One region of the Staphylococcus piscifermentans genome, then DNA from elsewhere that is predicted to be linked to it. Evidence: riboswitches for the same ligand, from Rfam matches in the RefSeq annotation. Region 1 holds a riboswitch; the other holds the start of a gene.
The links. Region 1 has a riboswitch for lysine ahead of CKV71_RS07450 (aspartate kinase). Riboswitches for the same ligand answer to the same signal wherever they lie in the genome.

Region 1 (6,283 bases):
TACTGAGATATGTATAAAAGGCGTATGTGCTGCTCTAATCAACGCACACGATACGCCTTTCAAATCCATTCTAAATTGATTGTTGCTCGACTATTAATCGTTCAGCTTACGTAATGCTGAAACAATTTCACGTTTTGAATCTTCTACTTCTGAAGTTTGTTTAATGACTTTTGCCGGAGTACCAGCTACTACTGCGCCTGCAGGTACATCTTGAGTGACGATAGCACCCGCTGCAACAATCGCTCCTTCGCCGACTCTTACACCTTCAAGAATAACAGCGTTTGCACCAATTAAGACATTATCTTCAATAACAACTGGTGACGCGCTTGGCGGTTCAATCACACCAGCTAATACTGCGCCTGCTCCTACATGCACATTTTTACCTGTAGTTGCACGGCCGCCTAATGTAGCGTTCATATCAATCATTGTGCCTTCACCGACAACTGCGCCGATATTAATAGTAGCACCCATCATCACTACTGCACCGTCTTCAATGACAGCATGTTCTCTGATGAAAGCACCTGGTTCGATTCTTGCATTTGTATTACGTAAATCTTTTAATGGAATAGCAGAATTACGGCGATCCATTTCGATTTCTACTTCTTCGATATAATTTTTATTTTCATTATAGAAAGTGTCCCAATCTGAAGCTTCACAGAAAATTACTTTGGAATTTTCACTTCCGAACACTTTGAAATTCTCAGGGAAGCTGATTTGTCCTAACACACCATTCACATATACTTTAAGTGGTGTTGATTTCTTTGCATCACTAATATATTGAATAATTTCCTCTGCTGAAAAGTCTTTAACCATTTAACTTTCATCTCCTCTGTTTTAATTATTGATATTATCAAAGTTATAATACCCATTAGGCTTTTTAACCAATCGTTCAGCTGCTTTTAAAGCGCCATTGGCAAAAATATCTTTTGACTGCGCACGATGTGTCAATTCGATTGTTTCATCCACACCTGCGAATAACACATCATGTTCACCAACAATAGTACCGCCTCGGATAGCGCTGATACCGATATCATCTGGTTGGCGTTTTTCATTTTTCTCATGACGGTCATATACAGGATTAACATTTTCTTTCAAGTCTTTGATGACATCGTATAATTTAACAAGTGTACCGCTTGGCGCATCTACTTTTTTATTATGATGCGCTTCAATGAGTTCAATGTCATAACCTTCGAGTAAGGGAACTGCAACTTCCAATAATTTAGTCAACACGTGAATGCCGTAGCTCATATTAGCACTGAAGAATACTGGCATACGCTGGCTAAGTTCCTCTAACTTTTCAGTGATTTTTTCTTTTTCCCCAGTAGTAGCAACTACAAGCGGTAACTCAAAGTCTTCCTCAAGCAGAGGTAATAATAATTCTGGGTTTGAGAAATCAATTGCGACATCCGCTTCTTTTGCATCTGAAATATGGTCAAAAGAAGGGTAGGGATAGTCATTATCTTTATCAGGCACAATAATACCAGTAATCTCGTGACCTTCTTCTTCAGCGAGGCGTGCTACTCTTTGGTTCATTGCTCCATATCCGATTAACAAAATCTTCATTATAGTTCACCTGCTTTATATTTAGCGTATGCTTCTTCTAATTGTTTGCGATCCGCTTCTTCTAAAGTTACTAAAGGCAAACGTACTTCATAGTTGCCGAATCCTTCAACTGCTGTTAATGCTTTAATAGGAATAGGATTGACATCTACTGATAAAGCATTCAATAATCTGCTGATAGGCTCAAAGTCTTTATCAATCGACTCGCCACGTTTGGCTTTTTCATATAACGCTTGGAAATCTCCTGGAATAGCGTTAGCTACAACAGAAATGACACCGTTGCCTCCTTCAGCAAAGTAACGTACTACATTATCGTCATTACCGCTGTATAGAGAGAACTCTGATAAATCCAAACGTTCTTTCAATTTATTGTGATAGTCGAAGTCGTTGGTTGCATCTTTAATAGCTACGATAAATGGATTTTTAGCTAATTCGACCATTGTCTCTACATCAATTGTCATATTAGTACGTGATGGTACATTATAGAGGACTACAGGTAAACCGACAGCATCAGCAATCGTTGTAAAGTGTGCAATCAAACCACGTTGACTTGTTTTATTATAATAAGGCGTGATAAGCATAATCGCGTCAGCACCGATTTCTTTTGCACGTAATGATGCTTCTAATGATTTTTTAGTCGCGTTTGTGCCTGTTCCAGCAATTACAGTGATACGACCATCGACTTGTTTGACTACAGCTTTTAAAACTTCATCTTTTTCTTCATCAGATAAAGTAGGGTTTTCTGCTGTCGTACCATTCACAATAATCGATTGAATATTATTGTCTATTAAATAATCCACATGTCTTTTAAGTGCTTCGTAATCAACTTCATTATTCGTAAATGGGGTAGTTAAAGCGACACCTACGCCTTCAAATAAACGACTCATAATTAAGAAACTCCTTTCAATGTTAAAACTTGTTCTAGAATTTGAACAGTATTCAATGCTGCGCCTTTTAATAGATTGTCTGAAGTTACCCAAATATGGAAAGTATTTTCTAAGGAATCATCTTTACGGATACGTCCGACAAAGACTTCATCTTTACCAGTAGAATTGATGGCTAATGGATATTCATTATTTTCAGGATTATCTACCAGTACCACACGGTCATCATTTGCAAATAAATCTTGAATTTCTTTAACAGTAGCAGGTTTATCAAGCGTAACGTCCATTTCAACACTATGGCTGTCTTGTACTGGAACACGTACACAAGTTGCTGTTACTTTTAAATCAGGCAAGTTTAAAATTTTACGCGTTTCATCAATCATTTTTTGTTCTTCTTTTGTATAACCATTTTCTAAGAAGACATCGATATGCGGAAGAACATTATTGGAGATTGGGTGAGGATAAGCTTTAGGCGCTTCTCCTTTTTCTCCATTTAATAAATCTTCGCGACCTGCAACCCCTGAACCTGAAACTGCTTGATATGTTGTATAGGCCACACGTTTCAATCCGAATTGATCTTCTAATGGTTTTAATGGAACTACAGATTGTATTGTTGAACAGTTCGGATTCGCAATGATACCGCGTGTAAATTTCGGTTCATTAACTTCAGGTACAACTAAGTCAATGTCCTCGTGCATTCTCCATTGACTAGAGTTATCAATTACAATTGCCCCTGCTTCTTCAAAAATAGGAGAGAAGTGTGCACTTGTACCTCCGCCCGCACTCATTAAGACATAGTCGAAATGTTCGCTGGCTGCTTCATCTGTTAATTCTTGCACAGTATAAGTTTTACCTTGAAACTCAATTTCAGTACCCGCTGATTTAGGTGATGAAAATAATACGAGTTCATCAAATGGAACATTTTTACGATCTACTGTCTCTAGCATTTTTCTTCCTACTAAACCTGTTGCACCTACAATTGCCAATTTTGTCATATTTTTTCACTCCATTTTATTATTTAAGACGGAAGAGAAATCCTTCCTCATGTTGTTCTAAGTTGCTGTGTAACGGATAACTTTATATATCAAACGCTTGATATAACTCTTCTACAGCACGTTCACCGTTTTTAGCATCAATCACGTAAGAAATGCTGATTTCTGATGTCGTGGTCTGATAAAAAGGAATACCTGCGTTAATGAGACTGATAAATGCTTTAGAAGCTACGCCTGACATATCTCTCATACCAGAACCGATTAAAGAAATTTTGACGTATTCATCATTTAAATTATAATCTAAAGCTTTGTAACTTTCTGATAATTTTTCTAAAATCCCTTTAATTTGGGTAAGATCAGTATCTTTAATTGAAAAAGAAAGCTGTAAGCCGTCTAGATTAACGATTTGAGAAATCATATCTACATTAACTTGTCCTTCTTCTAATTCAGTAAATAATGCTGTCAGTAATTGATTATCAGAAAGGGGATAGCTGATAGTTACATGCATCATGTGTGTATCTAACGCTACTCCTGTAACTGCTTTCTTCTCTAAAATTTCTGTTTGTGACATAATCCATGTTCCTTTCACGTTTGATAATGTTCTGCCTAAATATAATGGGATATTATAATTATTTGCTAACTCGACACTGCGCGTTTCCAATACACCTGCACCTAGTGCACTCATTTCCATCATCTCTTCATAAGAGACTATACTTAAGCGCTTTGCATCTTTATATACTCTAGGATCGGTGGCATAAACGCCGTCGACATCTGTATAGATTTCACAAGGTGTCTGGTTAGCTGCTGCAAGTGCAACTGCAGTAGTATCTGAACCGCCGCGACCTAATGTCGTCAGTTCAAATTCCTCATTGATTCCTTGGAAACCAGCTACTACTAAAACATCATTGGTTTCAAAGGCTTTGTCGAAAGTTTCTGGATTAATTTCAGCAATTCTACTTTTCAAATGATGTCCTACTGTTTTAATGCCGGCTTGATAACCTGTCATTGCTTTCGCATTCACTCCGATATCATTTAATATCATCGACAGGTAGGAGACCGTTTGCTGCTCGCCCGTTGTAAGCAAAAGGGCAAGTTCTTGCTGTTTAGGTTCAGCTGTCAAAGCAGCAACATTTTCCATGAGTTGATCAGTGGTTTTCCCCATTGCACTGACAACTACAATTAATTGTTCGTCATTTTCTATTCTATCTTTCAGCATTTCAGCAATATTTTTAATTTTCGTAAAATCACTGACCGACGAACCGCCGAACTTTAAAACACTTCTCTTCATTTTTAATATCCTCCTCGATAATAGGGGAGAATCACATATATAAAAAAGCAAGTCCGGAATGCGAACTTGCTCGTAGATTTATATACAAGTGATGCACTCCATTATTTGGTAATAATGACAGACTGTTAGCTCTTAACCTGAAAGTCCAGCGATTATAACTTGCCTTTATAATCACTTCGGCATCTCACCCTTTCTTTGCCGACTGTAAGCAGACAGTTAGTACAACAAATACTCTTGATTGATGCGCCTCATCAAAATATTTATTTAATTAGTATGACTCACATTATACATAGTTCAAATTGAGAAGTAAACCAAAAAAATAAGATTTTTAAAAATTTACTGAAAAAAACCTCTATTCTGAAATCCATTTACTCAATTAGTGTAATTTCTATAATAGTACGGCGTTATCCAATTTGCATTCATCATTACCTTGCTAGAAACATTATAACCTAAAATGCTTAATTAAAACATAGAAAAAAGCTTGAAACAAGCGCATTTTCTATTCAGATAGCTACTGCCAATACAGAAATTACGGACTGAGGCAGATTAATGCCCCAGTCCGTAATATAATAGTATATATTTAGCTTAAAACGCCTGTTTCTTTGAGATATTCTTCATAACTGATTTCTTTAGATACAGCACCTTGAGGATTTAAATCAATAACACGATTAGCAATAGTGTTAATAAATTCAAAGTCATGAGAAGTGAAAATGATAGAACCTTTAAATGATTTCAATCCATCATTCACTGCTGTAATACTTTCTAAATCTAAGTGGTTAGTAGGTTCATCCATTAAAAGTACATTAGCGCTTGATAACATCATCTTACTTAACATACAACGTACTTTTTCGCCACCAGATAAGACACTGGCTTTTTTCTTAACTTCTTCGCCGCTGAATAACATACGGCCTAAGAAACCACGCAAGAATGTTTCAGTTTGTTCATCTTCAGGTGCGTATTGGCGTAACCAATCTACTAAGGTCATGTCTACACCATCAAAGTATTCTGAATTGTCTTTAGGGAAGTAGGTTTGTGAAGTTGTAACGCCCCATTTGACGCTACCTTCATCTGGTTCCATTTCACCCGCTAAGATTTTCAATAAAGTAGTTTTAGCAATTTCACTGTCGCCGACTAATACCGCTTTATCATTTGGATCCATTGTAAATGAAATGTTATCTAATACTTTTTCACCATCGATTGTTTTAGAAAGATTTTCTACGAATAATAAGTCATTACCGATTTCACGTTCTGGCGTAAATTTAACAAATGGATATCTGCGTGAAGAAGGTTGAATATCATCTAATTCAATTTTTTCTAATTGTTTTTTACGGCTTGTTGCTTGTTTGGATTTAGAAGCATTCGCAGAAAAGCGTGCCACGAAATCTTGCAACTCTTTAATTTTTTCTTCTTTTTTCTTATTTTGTTCTTGAGCCATTTTTTGAGCTAATTGACTTGATTGATACCAGAAATCGTAATTTCCTACGTAAACTTGTATTTTACCAAAGTCTAAATCTGCGATATGTGTGCAGACATTATTTAAGAAGTGTCGGTCATGAGAA
Region 2 (6,283 bases), 240 kb from region 1:
AGAAACGATTCGAAAAGATTAAAAAAGACGTTATTAATGATCCAGATGTCAAAAAGTTTTTAGAAAATCATCGAGCTGAATTAACTAATCGAATGATTGATGAAGATTTAAACATCTTGCAAGAATATAAAGATCAGCAGAAGCATTATGATGGACATGATTTTGCAGACTGTCCTAACTTTGTGAAAGGCCATGTACCAGAACTTTATATTGAAAACGGACGGATTAAAATCAAATATCTTCCGTGTCCATGCAAAATCAAACATGATGAGGAACAGCGAGAGGCACATCTCATAACATCTCATCATATGCAGCGAGATACTTTGAATGCTAAATTAAAAGATATTTATATGGACAAGCGTGATAGATTAAATGTTGCAATGGTAGCTGATAAGTTTTGTAAAGATGTTATTGCAGGAAAAGAGAATGTGAAAGGCTTATATCTATATGGTTCTTTTGGTACGGGGAAATCTTTTATTCTAGGTGCCATTGCCAATCAATTAAAGTCGAAAAAAATACCTTCAACCATTGTTTATCTTCCTGAATTTATTCGTACTTTAAAAAATGGATTCAAAGATGGTTCATTTGAAAAGAAATTACAACGTATCAGAGAAGCGAATATATTGATGCTGGATGATATTGGTGCAGAAGAAGTAACGCCATGGGTGAGAGATGAGGTTATCGGGCCATTACTTCACTATCGTATGGTGCATGAACTCCCGACGCTGTTCAGCTCAAATTTAGATTTTGATGAACTTGAACACCATCTTTCTATCACACGTAATGGTGCAGAAAAAACAAAAGCTGCTAGAATAATGGAACGCATTAAATCTTTAGCAGCGCCGTATGAACTTGTCGGCGAGAATTACCGTGACGATTGAAATTTTGAAAAAATGAGTTATAATAGAATTAAATCTGAATTAACGTAAACAAATCGAGGATAAGATGAATTGTTTCCTGATACACAGAAAACTGTTAGTGATGAGAATACAGTTATCATAGCAATTGATTACTCCCTCGTTGATATCGATATTCGTAATGAATATCCGGCTCAAGACCGTTATCTTATGCAGAGATAGATAAAGACATGCGGGAATCATGTTTTTATCTGAACTAGGGTGGTATCGCGATAACCTCGTCCCTTTATTGGGAGGAGGTTTTTTTGTTTTTACGTAGAGGATTATATATTGGAGGCGTTTATGAATGGATAAAATCAATATTACTTTCCCAGACGGAAACAGTACAGAGTTTGATAAAGGTATTACTACTGAGGAAATTGCTCAGTCTATCAGCCCAGGACTTCGTAAAAAAGCAGTGGCTGGTAAATTCAACGACAAAATGGTGGATTTGACTCGTCCATTAGAAGAAGATGGATCAATTGAAATTGTAACTCCAGGAAGTGACGAAGCTTTAGAAGTTTTACGTCATTCTACTGCCCACTTAATGGCACAAGCATTAAAACGTTTGTATGGAGATGTGAAATTCGGAGTAGGACCAGTAATTGACGGAGGCTTCTATTATGATTTCGATACAGATGTCAAAATCTCTTCAGATGATTTTCCTGAAATTGAAAAAACAATGAAACAAATTGTGAATGAAAATTATAAAATTGAACGTAAAGTAGTGAGTCGTGAAGAAGCAAAAGAATTCTTTAAAGACGATCCTTATAAATTGGAATTAATAGATGCAATTCCAGAAGACGAATCAGTAACATTATACACACAAGGCGAATTTACTGATTTATGCCGCGGGGTCCATGTTCCATCTACTTCTAAAATTAAAGAATTCAAATTATTATCAACTGCAGGTGCTTACTGGAGAGGCGACAGCAACAATAAAATGCTACAACGTATTTATGGTACTGCTTTCTTCGATAAAAAAGATTTAAAAGCACACTTGAAAATGTTGGAAGAACGTAAAGAACGCGATCATCGTAAAATCGGTAAAGAATTAGACTTGTTTATGAATAGTCAACTTGTAGGTGCAGGGTTGCCATTATGGTTGCCGAATGGTGCCACAATCCGTCGTGAAATCGAACGCTATATTGTAGATAAAGAAGTGGCATTAGGTTACGACCATGTATATACTCCAGTATTGGCTAATGTTGACCTTTATAGAACTTCTGGACACTGGGAACATTATCAAGACGACATGTTCCCGCCAATGAAATTGGATGAAACAGAAGAAATGGTCTTGAGACCAATGAACTGTCCACATCACATGATGATTTATAAAAATAAACCACATTCATACAGAGAATTACCAATCCGAATTGCAGAATTAGGTACAATGCATCGTTATGAAGCCAGTGGTGCTGTATCAGGCTTACAACGTGTGCGCGGTATGACTTTAAATGACTCTCATATCTTTGTGAGACCTGATCAAATCAAAGAAGAATTCAAGCGAGTTGTTGAATTAATTCTTGATGTATATGAAGACTTCGGATTTAAAAATTACAGCTTCCGATTAAGCTATCGTGATCCTGAAGACAAAGCAAAATACTTTGACGATGACGAAATGTGGGAAAAAGCAGAAGCGATGTTGAAAGAAGCGGTCGATGAAATGGGCTTGCCATATGAAGAAGCGATTGGTGAAGCGGCATTCTATGGCCCTAAATTGGATGTCCAAGTTAAAACAGCAATGGGTAAAGAAGAAACATTATCAACAGCGCAACTTGATTTCTTATTGCCTGAAAGATTTGAACTTGCTTATATCGGTAAAGATGGTGAAGAACATCGTCCTGTAGTCATTCACCGTGGTGTGGTTTCAACAATGGAACGTTTTGTTGCCTTCTTAACTGAAGAAACAAAAGGGGCATTCCCAACTTGGTTAGCACCAAAACAAGTTGAAATTATTCCGGTAAACGTTGATTTACATTACGACTATGCAAGACAAATTCAAGATGAATTGAAATCTCAAGGCGTACGTGTGGAAATCGATGATCGTAATGAAAAAATGGGATATAAAATTCGTGAAGCACAAATGCATAAAATTCCTTATCAACTTGTAATTGGTGATAAAGAGATTGAAAATAATGAAGTAAACGTTAGAAAATACGGTTCTAAAGATCAAGAAACTGTAGAAAAAGATGAATTTATTTGGAATTTAGTTGATGAAATTCGTTTAAAAAAACAAAGACAACAATAAGACCTTGAAATAACTGAGGTATTAAGGTATATTACAATGTAGTTGAATAAATATTAAAAAAAGTGTTAGAGGTTGCATCTTTGATGAGTAACTTATCAGAAGCTGTGTGGAGCGTAGGTTGAATGAGTCAAAGGCAAAGATGCCGAAATATATAATAACCATAACTATTGTATATTGGGACAGTTTTCGAATAGAAACTGGACTGTCACAAAATGTGATGTGCTACCGTATATTTATAAAGTCAAACAATGGTTGCATATCTAGGAATTGCAATCATTGTTTTTTTATTTTTTGCAAGCCTCTAATCCTAGGAAAGGAAACGTTTATGGAAAATAAAACTAGTCAAGATGCAGGCATTCAAAGAGGCCTGAAAGATCGCCATATTTCCATGATTGCGATTGGCGGATGTATCGGAACAGGTTTATTTATGACATCTGGCGGTGCAATTCATGATGCAGGGCCGTTAGGGGCTTTACTTGCATACTCAATTATTGGCATCATGGTATTCTTCTTAATGACATCACTTGGAGAAATGGCCACTTATTTGCCGGTTTCAGGTTCGTTCAGTACTTATGCGACACGCTTTGTCGATCCATCGCTTGGATTTGCATTAGGATGGAATTACTGGTTTAACTGGGTCATCACTGTAGCGGCAGACGTTACAATTGCTGCACAAGTGATTCAGTATTGGGAACCAATGAAAATAATGCCGGCTTGGGGCTGGAGCGTACTATTTATTATCATTATTTTTGCTTTGAACTCGTTATCAGTTAGAGTTTACGGTGAAAGTGAGTATTGGTTTGCGCTTATTAAAGTGGTAACTGTTATTATCTTTATCATTATCGGCTTGTTAACTATTTTCGGTATTATGGGCGGTAAATTTATCGGATTTGAAGTCTTTACATCTGGTGATGGCCCAATTCTTGGAGGTAGTTTAGGTGGAAGCTTATTATCTATATTAGGTGTATTCTTAATTGCTGGATTCTCGTTCCAAGGTACTGAATTAATCGGTATTACTGCAGGAGAGTCTGAGAACCCTGAAAGAGCCGTACCGAAAGCGATTAAACAAGTGTTTTGGAGAATTTTGTTATTCTATATCTTAGCTATTTTCATTATTGGTATGTTAATTCCATACTCAAGCTCAGCACTTATGGGTGGTGGAGATAGCATTGCTACTTCACCATTTACATTAGTTTTCAAAAATGCAGGATTGGCATTTGCAGCATCATTTATGAATGCCGTTATCTTAACATCCGTATTATCGGCTGGTAACTCAGGAATGTATGCTTCTACAAGAATGTTATATTCAATGAGTAAAGACAAACTTGCATCGAAAGCCTTCGGTAAAACGTCTAATAGCGGGGTGCCTTATATCTCACTATTCGCTACAGGACTTGTAGTAGTACTTATTTTCCTAGTGCAAAAATTAAGTGGAGATGCCTATGAATATATTGTAGCAGCAAGTGGTATGACAGGCTTTATCGCATGGGTCGGAATTGCAGTAAGTCATTATCGTTTCCGTCGTGCATTTAATGTACAGCAGCACAGTAAATACGAATTGAAATACAAAGCAAAATGGTTCCCATTCGGTCCGATTTTTGCAGGCATATTATGTGTTATCGTAATCATTGGACAAGATGTTGATTTCATTAAAACAGGTGATTTTGATCCAAATAGATTCATTATCACTTATATGGGAATTCCTGTATTCTTAGCATTCTTTATTTATCACAAACTAAGATATAAAACTAAAAAAATCCCATTAAAAGATGTGGATTTACGTCAAGATGTGGATATGAGCCAATTCAAATAAAAAATAAAATAATGATTGACTTTGAGTAATAGAGTTGATATGATTATATACGTTGAATACGAAACGAACCAAGTAGAAGCTTCCCGCTTCTCACCTGTAGCGACGCATTGAAGCTGTTGGCAGGTCCAATACAACGTGATAATCTTATCATGTTGAGTAATGGAAAAAGAGCGGGCACTTCTGTGTCCGCTCTTTTTACTTGGGATATTTCGTAAATATAACGGAGGTGTTAACCATAGCAAAGGATCAAACGCAAGTTAACGAAAGAATTCGCGCAAGAGAAATTCGTGTCATTGGTCAAGACGGTGAACAAATCGGTGTAAAACAAAAACGTGAAGCATTAGAAATGGCTGAACGTGTAGGTTTAGATTTAGTAGTTGTCGCGCCAAATGCTAAACCTCCTGTTGCTCGTATTATGGATTACGGCAAATATAAATTCGAGCAACAGAAAAAAGAAAAAGAAATGAAAAAGAAACAGAAAGTTATCAATGTTAAAGAAATTCGTTTAAGCCCAACAATTGAGGAACATGATTTCCAAACTAAGTTGAAAAATGGACGTAAATTCTTGAGCAAAGGTGATAAATGTAAAGTTTCAATTCGTTTCCGTGGACGCGCCATTACACATAAGGAAATTGGTCAACGTGTATTAGAAAAATTTGCTGACGAATGCAAAGATATCGCTACAGTTGAGCAACGCCCTAAAATGGAAGGTCGTCAAATGTTTATCATGCTTGCACCAACAGCAGAAAAATAACTTTTTAAAATTTATAGGAGGAATTTCATTATGCCTAAAATGAAAACACACCGCGGAGCAGCTAAACGTGTTAAAAGAACTGCTTCAGGTAAATTAAAACGTTCAAGAGCTTTCACATCTCACTTATTCGCTAACAAAAGCACTAAACAAAAACGTAAATTACGTAAAGCTAGCTTAGTATCTAAAAGTGATATGAAACGCGTAAAACAATTATTAGCTTACAAAAAATAATTGATCGTATAGATAACAAAATCAGTGAACAACAGCTTTGAATCAAAGGTTGCCATCACTCAAAACGACTAAAATATAAGTGTTATAAACATAACCAAGGAGGAATTTAATATGCCACGTGTTAAAGGTGGAACAGTAACAAGAGCACGTCGTAAAAAAGTAATCAAATTAGCAAAAGGTTACTTCGGCGCTAAACGTACTTTATATAAAACAGCAAAACAACAAGTAATGAAATCAGGTCAATACGCATTCCGTGACCGCCGTCAAAGAAAACGTGATTTCCGTAAATTATGGATTACTCGTATCAATGCAGCAGCTCGTAACCACGGTATGAGCTA

Region 2: another riboswitch for lysine. It lies ahead of CKV71_RS06185 (amino acid permease); the one in region 1 lies ahead of CKV71_RS07450 (aspartate kinase).

The regions. Positions count from the first base shown of each region.
Region 1 is NZ_LT906447.1:1,578,322-1,584,604, forward strand. Features, by position in the region: gene dapD (2,3,4,5-tetrahydropyridine-2,6-dicarboxylate N-acetyltransferase) at 94-813, opposite strand; gene dapB (4-hydroxy-tetrahydrodipicolinate reductase) at 835-1,563, opposite strand; gene dapA (4-hydroxy-tetrahydrodipicolinate synthase) at 1,563-2,447, opposite strand; gene CKV71_RS07445 (aspartate-semialdehyde dehydrogenase) at 2,450-3,439, opposite strand; gene CKV71_RS07450 (aspartate kinase) at 3,522-4,724, opposite strand; lysine riboswitch at 4,808-4,984, opposite strand; gene CKV71_RS07455 (ABC-F family ATP-binding cassette domain-containing protein) at 5,305-6,283, opposite strand, start outside.
Region 2 is NZ_LT906447.1:1,334,057-1,340,339, forward strand. Features, by position in the region: gene dnaI (primosomal protein DnaI) at 1-881, shown strand, start outside; gene thrS (threonine--tRNA ligase) at 1,204-3,147, shown strand; lysine riboswitch at 3,206-3,380, shown strand; gene CKV71_RS06185 (amino acid permease) at 3,473-4,960, shown strand; ribosomal protein L20 leader region at 5,025-5,164, shown strand; gene infC (translation initiation factor IF-3) at 5,187-5,714, shown strand; gene rpmI (50S ribosomal protein L35) at 5,745-5,945, shown strand; gene rplT (50S ribosomal protein L20) at 6,057-6,283, shown strand, end outside.